One region of the Chryseobacterium sp. 'Rf worker isolate 10' genome, then DNA from elsewhere that is predicted to be linked to it. Evidence: riboswitches for the same ligand, from Rfam matches in the RefSeq annotation. Region 1 holds a riboswitch; each other region holds the start of a gene.

The links. Region 1 has a riboswitch for S-adenosylmethionine ahead of LKL37_RS17775 (alpha/beta fold hydrolase). Riboswitches for the same ligand answer to the same signal wherever they lie in the genome.
Region 2: linked by a shared signal. The riboswitch ahead of LKL37_RS16990 (SusC/RagA family TonB-linked outer membrane protein) and the one ahead of LKL37_RS17775 (alpha/beta fold hydrolase) in region 1 are both predicted to bind S-adenosylmethionine.
Region 3: linked by a shared signal. The riboswitch ahead of LKL37_RS20605 (TonB-dependent receptor plug domain-containing protein) and the one ahead of LKL37_RS17775 (alpha/beta fold hydrolase) in region 1 are both predicted to bind S-adenosylmethionine.

What each region holds. Positions count from the first base shown of each region.
Region 1 is NZ_JBOZOF010000003.1:735,543-739,835, reverse strand. It holds gene LKL37_RS17780 (ACT domain-containing protein) at 1-1,118, opposite strand, end outside; gene LKL37_RS17775 (alpha/beta fold hydrolase) at 1,118-2,062, opposite strand; SAM riboswitch class I at 2,124-2,230, opposite strand; gene LKL37_RS17770 (MGH1-like glycoside hydrolase domain-containing protein) at 2,419-4,293, shown strand, end outside.
Region 2 is NZ_JBOZOF010000003.1:577,178-581,470, forward strand. It holds gene pckA (phosphoenolpyruvate carboxykinase (ATP)) at 1-678, shown strand, start outside; gene LKL37_RS16980 (hypothetical protein) at 729-1,166, opposite strand; gene LKL37_RS16985 (type II 3-dehydroquinate dehydratase) at 1,228-1,635, opposite strand; SAM riboswitch class I at 1,880-1,978, shown strand; gene LKL37_RS16990 (SusC/RagA family TonB-linked outer membrane protein) at 2,062-4,293, shown strand, end outside.
Region 3 is NZ_JBOZOF010000005.1:186,229-190,521, forward strand. It holds gene LKL37_RS20600 (APC family permease) at 1-133, opposite strand, end outside; gene LKL37_RS20605 (TonB-dependent receptor plug domain-containing protein) at 141-2,564, opposite strand; SAM riboswitch class I at 2,658-2,763, opposite strand; gene LKL37_RS20610 (alpha-amylase family glycosyl hydrolase) at 2,855-4,293, opposite strand, start outside.

The DNA of each region.
Region 1 (4,293 bases):
CTTGCTACATCATTTCCAGATAAGTCTTCTCTTGGATCCGGTTCTGTGTATCCTTTTTCCAAAGCTTCATTGATAATGGTTGAGAATTTATCGTCTCTCAAAGAAAAATTATTGAAAACATAACTCAAGGTTCCGGAGAACACTCCTTTGATTCTTGTGATATTTTCTCCTGAAAGGTGTAATAATTTAATGGTATCAATTAACGGTAAACCTGCACCAACATTGGTTTCATACAGATAACGTCTGTTATTTTTACTCAACGTATATCTTAGTTTTCTGTATTCTTCTATCGGAAGGGTATTGAAAATTTTGTTGGAAGAAACAAGATCGAATCCATTTTCTGCTAAAGCATGATAGTTTTTTACAAAATCTTTGCTTGCTGTATTATCCACAACAATTAGATTCTCCAATTGATTTTCATTGGAGAAATTAATCAGTTCTTCTACATTCGATGGATGTTCTGCTGTCAAAACCTCTTCCCCCCAATTGGCATCAAATCCTTTTTTGTTGAAGGCAATTTTCTTTGAATTAGCTACTGCAACTACTTTAAGGTCTATTTTTTTACGCTTTTTAATTTCTTCTGCAGATTCCAAGACCTGTTGTATCAATGTCTTTCCTACGTTTCCATGACCAATGATTGCCAGATGAACTGTCTTTGGTTTTTTGAAAATTTCAGATTCTATAATGTTTCTCGTTTTTTCATCCTGTGAGGAAGTCACTACGATGTTGACTCTGTTTTCTCCTGCTACCTGATTCAAAAGCAATGGGAAAACATTGTTTCTTGCCAGTTCTGCAAAGACTTTATTGAAATCTTCTGCTACAAAACCGATTACAGAAACATTATTGATACTATAGATTTGAGAAACTTTTCCAGATTTTCTTTCTGCTTCGAACTCATCAATAAGACAGGCTACTGCTTTTTCTGCATCAATTTCCTGAACCAGGATAGAAATTCCGTTTTCTATGGCCTGCTGAGAGATTACTCCTACACTGATACGCGCTAAAGTAAGCGCTTTAAAAATTCGTCCATCAATCCCGATTTCTCCCAGGAAATCTTCACCTTCAAATTTGATGATTGATCTGTTCTTCAAAAATTTTATTTCGTTAGCATTTTTCATTACTTCTGTAAAATGTTTTTAATGATATTATTTAATTGTTGATATTCCATTAGGAAGGCATCATGCCCGTGTATAGATTGGATCTCGTGATAAGAAACATCCTTATTTTTCTCTTGTAAGTTTTCAAAACACATTCGGATTTCAGAAGCCGGGAAGAATAAGTCTGTATCTACTGAGATCATGTGCATTCGTGCCTGTATGTTCTCCAGTGCTATTTCATTAGCATTGATATTCATCAAGAGATGATTCATCAGCTTGTATGCTTTTAAACTAAACCTTTCGTTTATCGCATTGCCATGATAAACCAACCAGTCTTCTGATTCCAGGCGTTGTTTGTCCTGATTATATTGGTTTTGAAATCTATCGTTGAGTGACTGTGGAGTTCTGTAACACAACATGGCGTGAATTCTTGCTTTCTGTAATGGTTCCTTTTTATCATTCAATAAAAATTTCTGAACCAGACACTGTGCATGAAGCCAGTCGTGCGTTCTGTAATCACATGCTATAGGAATAAATATTTCTGCGAGATCCGGCTGCTTGGCAAGCATTTCCCAGGCAATCCCTCCTCCCAAAGAGCCTCCGATAATGGCATATAAATTTTTTATATGTAAAGCTTCAAGCCCTTTCAGAAATATCGCTGCGATATCCGAAGGAGTGAAGTCTTCATAGTCTTCAATTAAAAAATCGTCATATCCGTTTCCGGGTATATTAAAGCACAGAACAGTATATTTATCGGTATCTACAATCTGATTTTCTCCTACCAACTGTTTCCACCAGCCATTATCTCCGGATACATTGGAATTTCCGGTAAGAGCATGATTGATTAAAATGATAGGGGCTGTAAACAGATCTTTCCCAAAAAGCTGATAGCTTAACGGGATATGGTATTCCTTTTGGGAATAAGTTTGATACGAAAGATTAATATAGTTTAATTCTGTTTTCAATTCTATTAAATTTTAATACAATTGAAAATGCCACAGGAAATGGCTGAAAAAGAACTTCAGTGAGTTATCTGTCCAAAATACTTTGGTAGAACGTAGCACCTTCTTTGCTTGCGCAAAGGGTTGCTAAGGTTTCATAGGGTCTAATCCCTCAACCTTTCTTGATAACATTTTCAATATTTGAATGAACGAATGATGCAAAGGTAGTTCTTTTCTTTTAATTTCAAAAAAAAATTATTTTAATATTCAAAAAAGCCCTTAAATACAAGTATTTCAAGACTATATTAATAATTATTCAGATGAAAAAAATTGGAATTGCTCCTCAAAAAAACTAACTTCGTGGGGAAAAATGATGAGATATGACCGCTGAAAAAGAAAGATTACAAGATACCAAATGGAAAAACTGGGGACCTTATGTAAGCAACCGGCAGTGGGGAAATGTACGCGAAGATTATAGCCCGAACGGGAATGCCTGGAATTTTACCAATCATAATAATGCCGAAAGCTATGCCTACCGCTGGGGTGAAGAAGGTATTGCCGGAATTTCTGATGTAAAGCAGATTTTTTGTTTTTCGTTTTCGTTTTGGAACAAGAAAGACAAAATGATAAAAGAAAGGTTCTTCGGATTGAGCAACCCCCAGGGGAATCATGGGGAAGACATCAAAGAAATCTTTTATTATCTGGATAATACACCTACTCATAGCTATATGAAAATGGTTTACAAATATCCAATCAACGAATTTCCTTACGATGACCTTATTGCAGAAAACGGGAGACGCAGTAAAAAGGAACCGGAATATGAAATTTTCGATACCGGAATTTTCGATAATGATGAATATTTTGATATTTTCATTGAATATTGCAAAGCCGATCACAATGATATTTTTGCCAGAGTAACGATCTGCAACCGAAGCCAGCATGAAGCTCCTATTCTGGTAGCTCCTACTGTATGGTTCAGAAACAACTGGAAATGGGGATATAATACTTATAAAGGAGAACTCAATGCTTCTCATGATGGAAGTATAAACATTGCTCACGACAGTATTTCTATCAAGAAACTGTATTCCAGAAACTCAAATGCACAAAGTCTATTCTGTGATAATGAAACCAATACTTCTAAGCTTTACGGAGCTCCCAGAAGTGAAAACACCTATTTCAAAGATGGAATCAATGATTTCATTATTCATAAAACAGATACAGTAAATCCCGAAAAAAGAGGTACAAAAGCTTCTTTACTGATTGACGAAGTTATTGGAGCAGGAGAATCAAAAGTTTTTGAATTCAGATTATGTCCTGAGGGGACAGATGAACCTTTTGAAAACTTTGATGAAATTTTCAATACTCGGCAGGCTGAAGCTGAGGATTTTTATAAAGAAGTTCAGAATGACACCGTAAACGAAGATGAAAGAAATGTCCAGAGGCAGGCTTTTGCAGGACTGCTTTGGAATAAACAGTTCTATCATTATAATATCGGAAAATGGCTGAAAGGTGATCCCAACTTTGAAGCCCCAAGAAATTTCAACGAATATGTAAGAAATACAGAATGGAATCATCTCCACAATAAGGATATTATTTCCATGCCTGACAAATGGGAATATCCATGGTATGCTACGTGGGATCTGGCATTTCACTGTGTTCCTTTTTCTATCATCGATGCAGAATTTGCTAAAGGACAGCTTCTGTTACTTACGAAAGAATGGTATATGCATCCTAACGGCCAGCTTCCTGCCTATGAATGGAATATGAGTGACGTGAATCCGCCCGTACATGCGTGGTCATGCTTCCGTGTTTTTAAAATTGATGAAAAAAATAACGGAAAACCGGATTTATTATTCTTAGAGAAAGTATTTCAGAAACTGCTTCTTAATTTCACGTGGTGGGTGAACCGAAAGGATAAAAACGGGAAAAACATCTTTGGAGGAGGTTTTCTTGGTCTCGATAATATCGGAGCTTTTGACCGAAATATGGAACTAAAGGACGGCCAGCACCTTGAACAGGCAGACGGAACAAGCTGGATGGCAATGTATGCACTGAATATGATGCGTATTGCGATGGAACTTGCCCAATATTACCAGGTCTATGAAGATATGGCGATCAAGTTTTTTGAGCATTACCTTTATATTGCTGAAGCGATGGAAAATCTGGGGGAAGGAACGAAAGGTCTCTGGAATGAGGAAGACGGATTCTTTTATGATGTACTACAGCTTGGAAACGGAGACAGCGTCTCTTTAAAA
Region 2 (4,293 bases), 160 kb from region 1:
GTAGCAGATTATACTGACGGATCTATCACAGAAAATACAAGAGTTTCTTATCCAATCTATCATATCAACAAAATTGTACTGCCTTCTAAAGCAGGTCATGCTAAGAAGATTGTATATCTTTCTGCAGATGCATTCGGAGTACTTCCTCCGGTTTCCATTCTGAATGAAGATCAGGCTCAATATCACTTCCTTTGCGGTTATACTTCAAAATTAGCCGGAACTGAAAGAGGAATTACTGAACCTCAGCCATCTTTCTCACCGGCATTTGGTGAAGCATTCCTTACATTACACCCAACAATGTATTCTAAAACATTGATCGGTAAAATGCAGGAACATGGAGCTAAAGCATATTTAGTGAATACAGGTTGGAACGGTACTGGAAACAGAATCTCTCTGAAAGATACAAGAGCAATTATCGATGCAATCATTGATGGATCTATTGATAATGCACCTAAAACTCAGGTTCCGATTATGAATCTTGAGATCCCTACAGAATTGCCAAACGTTTCTACAGGTATTTTAGATCCTAGAGATACGTATGAAAATGCTTCAGACTGGGAAGAAAAAGCAAAAGATCTTGCTTCAAGATACATCAAAAACTTTGAGCAGTACTGTGATACTGAAGAAGGTAAGAAATTAGTGGCTTCAGGACCTCAATTGCAGGAACAAACTATCTAATAGTTACCCATCAACATACAAAAAGCCTCATCAATGATGAGGCTTTTTTATTAATATTTTTGACAGTTTTCAATCAATTCATTCTGTTCATCAAGTTTTAAGACTGTTGATTTGATGGATTCTTCAGTCAGATATTTTATGATCATAAAATGTTTTGAAGAAAAGTAAGATTCTTCGTCCAATATTTTATCTAAACACTTTGGAGTAGTGAAAGTCATCCAATATTTTGCTTTGTTGGAAAACGTAATAGTTACTTCTATGGCATCAGATTCAATATTTTTTATTGGATCATCTATGTTGATAGAAATTATCTCCGGTTCATTGCGTGCGCTAAAATAAAATTGTGAATACCATCTCAGTCTTCCTTCATCATTCTGAACCTTTACATCTTCAGTATTTATTTCTTCAATAATATAAGATTTTCTTTTCGTTAGTTGCCCGGAATATACCCCAATGCCAGTGCAGTAAATCTTGTCCTTTATCTTCATAAATTATGTTCTAATTATCCACATACATCTGTGAAAATCTGTGGGGAAATAAGCAACTGAATTATTTTAAACTCAATAAAGCCAATCTATACCCGTCCATTCCAAAACCAGATAAAACTGCATCAGTGTTAGCTGCTGTTACTGATTTCTGTCTGAATTCTTCCCTTTTGTAAATATTGCTGATGTGTACTTCTACTTTTGGCTTGCGGATATTTTTCAAACAATCAGCAATAGCATAAGAATAATGGGTAAAAGCTCCCGGATTAATCACTACTGCTTCAAAATCATCCTCTTGAAGTCTGTTGATAAGCTCCCCTTCAATATTAGACTGATAATATTTTAATTCGTGAGCCTGAAACTCAGATTGTAAATTTTCCAAATAGCTTTCCATAGAAACAGTTCCATAGATTTCCGGTTCTCTGGTGCCTAGCAGGTTAAGGTTAGGGCCGTTGATGATCAAAACTTTCATAGTATAAAATTAAAAACTTTTTTTAATTAATGATCAATAATTTCTGCACAGATTAATCTCTGTGTAATTAAATTATTGATAATGATATTTGTCATGTGTGAGAAAATGATAAGGTGTGTAACTCTTTATTTTAATGGGTTTTATTAAAAAATTACGTTAATTTTTGAAAATTTATCATGAAAAATAAATAAGTCTACTTGTTTTGTAGACTAAAAGTTTTTAGCTTTGCAACCATATTTCGATCGGCTTATAAAGAAAGACGGAGGGAACTGACCCTGTGAAGTCTTAACAACCTACCCATGGGGCAAGGTGTTACATTCAGCCTTTTAGGGAAAAATAAGCATTTGGTTTATCGTATTTATCGATGCCCTTTGCTGACTTTTCTGCAAAGGGCAATATTTTAATATATGATAAATAAAATTGATTATGATTAGCAAAAATTTATTCAATTCTAAAGCTTGGATACCTCCTGTTGCTGCATTTTTCTTTGGGATTACCAGTGCAAATGCGCAAAATTCTAAGCCGAAAAAAGATAGCCTTCATGAAAAGGAGATTGATGAAGTGGTGGTGGTGGCTTACGGAAAAGCTAAAAGAAACAGTTATACCGGTTCCGTAGCTACTATTTCAAGTGATAAGATTAATAACAGACCTGTAACCAATATTACAAAAGCATTAGAAGGCCAGGTTGCCGGAATTCAAACAACGAGTGCATCGGGGCAGCCAGGAGCTGTTTCTACCATTCGAATCAGAGGAATTGGTTCCATCAGTGCTTCCAGTGATCCGTTATATGTAGTAGACGGAATTCCTTTTGACGGAAACCTGAACTCTATCAGCCCGAGCGATATTGAATCCATCAGTGTTCTGAAAGATGCTACAGCAAGTGCTTTGTATGGTTCAAGAGGAGCCAACGGAATTATCATTATTACTACAAAATCAGGTAAAAAAGGAGAAGCTAAAGTCAATTTTAATATCAGTCAGGGATTCTCCGGAAGAGCAGTGAAAGACTATGAACAGGTTAATACAGACCAATATTTCCAATTATACTGGGAAGCATTGAGAAATGGATATCAGTCTGGGAAAGTGAATGCTCAGCAAGCTGCTCAGATGGCAACAGACAACCTTGTTTCTTCACTGGGGATCAACCCATATGGAACAGGTTATCCAAAACCGGTAGGAACAGATGGTAAATTGTTGCCGGGAGCTTCACCACTTTGGAATGACGACTGGAGAGATATTTTACAGAGAGTAGCTTCAAGAAATCAGGTAGATCTTGATATCAGCGGAGGAAGTGAGAAAAGTAATTATTTCTTCTCTCTGGGCTATCTGGATGATAAAGGAATGGCGATTGAATCAGGATATAAAAGATACAATACCCGATTAAAAATCAATTCTGAAGTCAAAAAATGGCTGAATGTAGGAGTGAATTTAAATTATACAAACAGTATTCAGCAGGCTCCGACTTCTTCGGATTCGAAAGCGAGTAATATCATCAATGCAGCAAGATTTATTCCTTCATTTTATCCTTATTATGAAAGAAATCCGGACGGAACGTATATTTTAGGTGCTGATGGAAATCCAATTTATGATTTTGGAAAATACAGACCTACAAATGCCCTTCAGAATCAGAATGCTGCTGCAACACTGCCTTTAGATAAAAATGATAATAAAGAAGATAACTTCTCAGGAAAAGGTTTCATGGAATTTACTTTCTTACCGGAGTTGAAATTCAAGACAAGTTTCTCTGTTGATTTGGTGAATTATAACGGTCATTATTATTCAAATCCATTACTGGGGCAAGGTGCAGAGACGGGAGGCTCTGTGACTAAAACAAATACCAGAACACTTTCTTATACCACCAGTAATATTCTTACGTATGATAAGAAATTTGGAAAACATCATATCAATGCTTTGGCAGGACATGAATTCTATAAATACGATTATCAGACGATTTCCGGGACAAGAAGCCAGTTTTCACTGCCTTATTACTATGAGCCGGATGCAGCTTCTCTGTTGGGAAGCTTCAGTGGAAACAGTAATAAATTAAGCTTATTAAGTTTCCTTGGAAAAGTAGAATATGACTACAATAATACCTATTTCCTGTCAGCTTCAGGACGAGCAGACAGTTCTTCAAGATTTGAAAAAGATAACAGATGGGGGAGATTCTGGTCAGTAGGAGGTTCATGGAAGATTTCGAATGAGGAATTTATTAAGAGCCTGAATGTCTTCAATCAGTTGACATTACGTGCCAGCTATGGAGGTCAGGGGAATGACAAATTGCTTCGACCAAACGGACAGCCACTTTATTATGCATATCAGGAGTTGTACAGATTTATCAGTCTTGGCGGAGAACCGGGAACAACACTGGAAAAAACGTCTACTAATAATGTGAAATGGGAAACCAACCTTAATTTAAATGTAGGATTGGAGTTCGCTGTTCTGAATAACAGGATTAAAGGAAATATCGAATATTTCAAAAGACAAAGCCAGGATCTTCTGTTTAATATGCCTGTTGCACCATCATTGGGAATCAGTGATTATCCTGCGAATATCGGAACCATTCAGAATACAGGGTTTGAGTTTTCATTATTCACAACACCGATTAAAACTGATGATTTCCAATGGAATGTGGATGTTAACCTAAGTACTTTAAATAATAAA
Region 3 (4,293 bases), on a different contig from region 1:
GAAAAATACTGTAGGTATTGGTAATATCGGATAACTGGAAGCCCAGGGTTGTAAAAATTCCTGTTCCGATCATATTGGAAACCACGATGGCTGCGGCTGTTTTCCAGCCAATCTGATGTGAGGTAGTACTCATCTAATGATTAAAAATTAAAATTAAGCCTTCCAAAGAAGTAATTCCCCAGTGTTCCCATCTGAACCGGCGCATATTTGAATACTCCATAATATGAATTTTCATAAATCTGGCGATCCGGGAAGACATCAAATACATTGTTAGCTCCTACAGTAAAGTTGATACTTTTTGTAATATCATATCCAACACTGATGTCGGTTACTACTTTCGGAGAAAACTCCTGCACGCTTCCAAATGGATAGCCATCTCTTATTACTTTACCAAAATAGGTATTTCTTACGAGAAAATTGAACTTCCCGATTCCATAATTTAATCCTAATGAAGCTTTTGTTTTGGGTGACAAAGTTTCAATGATATTGATCTGATCCGGACCAAAGAATTCATTTTGTGGAGTTCCTAAGTTTTCCGGAAAATGGAAATCTGTGATTTTTGTTTCTGTATAGTTTCCGGCAAGATTCATATTTAATTTTCCGTTACCGAGAATCCAGTCATAGGAAACGACTACATCTACTCCTTTTGTTTCCGTATCAATGGCATTGGCAAAGAATCTTCCGCTTTCAACCTTAAACTGATCCAGTCTTGGATCGGTAATATTGCTGGTAATCACAATCCTGTTTTTTACCTTTATCCAGTATCCATCTACGGTAATAAATAATCCTTTTACGGGTTTTAAAGTGAATCCTGCACTTCCATTGACAGAAGTTTCCTGTTTGAGTTTATCAAATCCAAGAATTCTCGCTGCATCGCTATCATTTCTGAAAATTCCTTTGGTTACAATTCCGGAACCGGAAGTGGAAATATCGGCATAAGAGTTATTAAAATACTGCTGTTGAAGAGAAGGTGCTCTGAATCCTGTTCCTACCGCTGCTCTTACTGCATAGTTTTTTACAAACTCATATCGCACCGCCAATTTTCCATTCAGCGTATTTCCAAAATCTGAATAATTTTCAAATCTTGCAGCCGCATCAATATTCAGTTTTTTATCTAAATCATAGGAAACATCTGCATACACTGCTGCTGAATGTCTGTCTTTCTTCAATGCATTATTTGGAGAAAACCCAATAAAAGATTGAGATCCGCCCGCACCAAGTACTGTTGATCCTTCTGTGGCAACATTTCCGTTGATGTCATATTGAGTGTAAGATGCTTCATCACCCGCTTTGATCTGGTATTGTTCAAATCTGAATTCTCCTCCAAATGCAATATTGAAACGGTTGATATTTTTGGAAACATCAAGATTAATGGTATTCTGAAGGAAGCTGTGTGCTCCGGCATAAAATCGGGTGGGTGATTTTACCCCCAGTGAAGCATTATTTGTATTGTTTACATTATAATTGAAGGTGTTGCTTCCAAAGGTATTGCTAAGGTCAAAAAACCAGTCATTCACATTATATTTTGCTCCTACGGCGTAAGAAAGATCATAAACCTGAGATTCAAGGCTTGCCTGAAACCCGTTTGGATAAATGGATGAAACAACATTAGACGTTTCGCTCGGAAGTCTTCTGAAGCCAAACCCTTTTCCTTCTTTGATACTGAACCCTCCAAAAGAATAGACTTTAAAATGATCGTTAAAAGGATATTCTGCGTTGAAAAACAGCTGGCCCTGTCTGATTTGTGCATCTCCGATCTGAAAATTAAAATCGTCACGGGTTAATCCTCTTTCTTGAATCTTTGCATCATCTGCCGCTCTTGCTGCTGCAGGATCATCGGCAAATGCATACGCAAAATTATTCCCGAAAATATCGAGGTCGTGATTTTGTGTTCTTGTGGTTTTCCCTCTGTGGCTTAATTGTAATGAAAGATTAATATAACTGTCTTTTTTTCCTAATGAAGTTCCGTAGTTGGCTCCTGCCTGGTAAGTGTCACCGTCGTTTCTTCCGGTTAAGCCGTAAGTAAGGCTGGCTGATGCTCCGGCATTTTTTTTAAGAATAATATTGATTACTCCTGCAATGGCATCAGAACCGTATTGTGCGGCAGCTCCGTCTCTTAAGACTTCAATTCTATCAATTGCAATCACCGGAATGGTGCTCAGATCTGTTCCTACTGAGCCATTTCCTACTGTATTCTGGTAATTTACTAAAGACGTAGAATGCCTTCTTTTTCCGTTAAGCAGCACCAGAACCTGATCAGGTCCCATTCCTCTCAGAGTTACGGGATCAATATGTTCTGTACCATCTGAGGCAGACTGCCTCACTGCATTAAACGATGGAATGACATAGTTCAGGAGATCCTGAGCAGTCATTTGCGGAGAACTTCTCTGGATTTTATCGATATTAATTACATCTACAGGAACTGGAGTCTCCAGCTTTGTTCTTTTGACATTCCGGTTTCCGACGATGATGATATCCTCGATCTGATTTCCCTTTTCCTCACTTTCCTGAGCAGCAACCAGAATTGCTCCAAGCAATAATACAGCTGTACTTAATTTTTTCATTTTTATTCTTGCCAATTAATAATGTGGGTCTGACGGATGTTTCCGCAGATACATAAGATTTCAAGAAATGGAATTCATATAGAGTATTGACTTCACTTATCTCCCCCAAAGGGTTGGAATTAGCACCTTTACACTTCTGGAACCGTGCAGGTTGCTAAGGTTTCACGGGGCCAAATCCCTCCACCTTTCTTGATAAATCTACTGCAAAAGTAGACTATTTTTTTAAATGTACAAAAAAGGCAAACCTGCTATGCTGCAAATTTGCCTTTTTATGATTTTTATGATTTATTTTATTGAACAATCATCTTTTGAATGGCTATTCCTGTATCCGATTTCAGCTGTACCAGATACGTTCCTGCAGGATAACTGATTTTCGCTTCATACGCACCGTTTTCTTTGTTCAGTTTGAATGAATCCAGTCTTTTACCCGTCATATCAAAAATTGAAATTTCTCCGTTTTTCGCTTTGCTGAAAACTAATTTAGCTGTCCCATTTTTTACCGGATTATCTGCAATCTGAAGGGATAATTTGTTGGCTGCATTTGCATCTGCTGTTGACAAAGTACCTGCATAATTTCCAAAAATTCTGAATTCTCCCGGCTGTAAAGTAATCGGAGCCGTTGTGGAAATTACGTTTGAAATACTGTCATCCATCAGATTCTGCCATTGACCTGTGTAAGGGAAATAAGGCACTACATTCTGTACGGATGTAGTATAATTAGCCAATACCACAACATTCTTGGTTCCTGTTGTAATAGCTGTATCATACACGTAAATTCTTGTGATCAGACCATTAGGATCATTCGTAAGGTTATTGGATTCTATACTGTACGTTTTAGATTTAAAAACCGGATAGGTATTTCTGATATTGATGATTTTAGCCCAAGTATCGTAAACAGCCTTTCTGTTGGCATTGGTATCATATCCTAAAGTGAATGCAATTGGTTTCTCATCGGTTCTGCAGCCGCTGTCGATAGTACCGTTTGCACATCTGTTGATGCTGAATTCATATCCTAATTCTCCGAACTGCCAGATCATTTTCGGACCGGGAATAGTGAAGAAGGTGGCACCGAAAGTTTTCATTCTTTCAAGAGCGGTATTCAGGTCTTTCACATTATAACTTCCGTTAGTCGCTCCGTATGCAAGATTTTTAAACATTAATCTTTCTTCATCATGGCTTTCTCCATAGCCTACAGCACTCATATTGGTAAAGCCGTGAAGACTGTGGTTCATACGGTCATAATTGCTGTTTTCCTGATATCCCATTGTATTCTGATTGTAAGGATCGGTCTGCTTATTCCAAAGCATAACGCCTTTTCCTTCTGCTATTCTGTAGTTCGCCCATTGCTGTTCTTCCGCATCTGTTCCAAGGTGTTCGAATATCATGTAAGAGTTCGGGTCCAGAGCCCATTGTCTGTCTGCATAGTGTTTCATGATATCCACTCTGTCCTGCTGATAAGCGTTGGTACAGGCTTCATCGTTTTCAGAACAGCTTTGGGTAAATCCTTTTGTTAGATCCCAACGGAATCCGTCTATGTGATATTCAGTGAGCCATTGCTGAAGACATCTTTCAACGTAATATTGCGTTGAAGGACTCGTGTGGTTAAAATCATTGAATACATTGTATGAATGTTTCGGAACCTGATTAAAGTAAGGATTGTTCGCCGCCACATCGCCATAGCCATCTCCATCCGGATCTACATTCCAAAGTCTTACCAAAGGAGAACGTC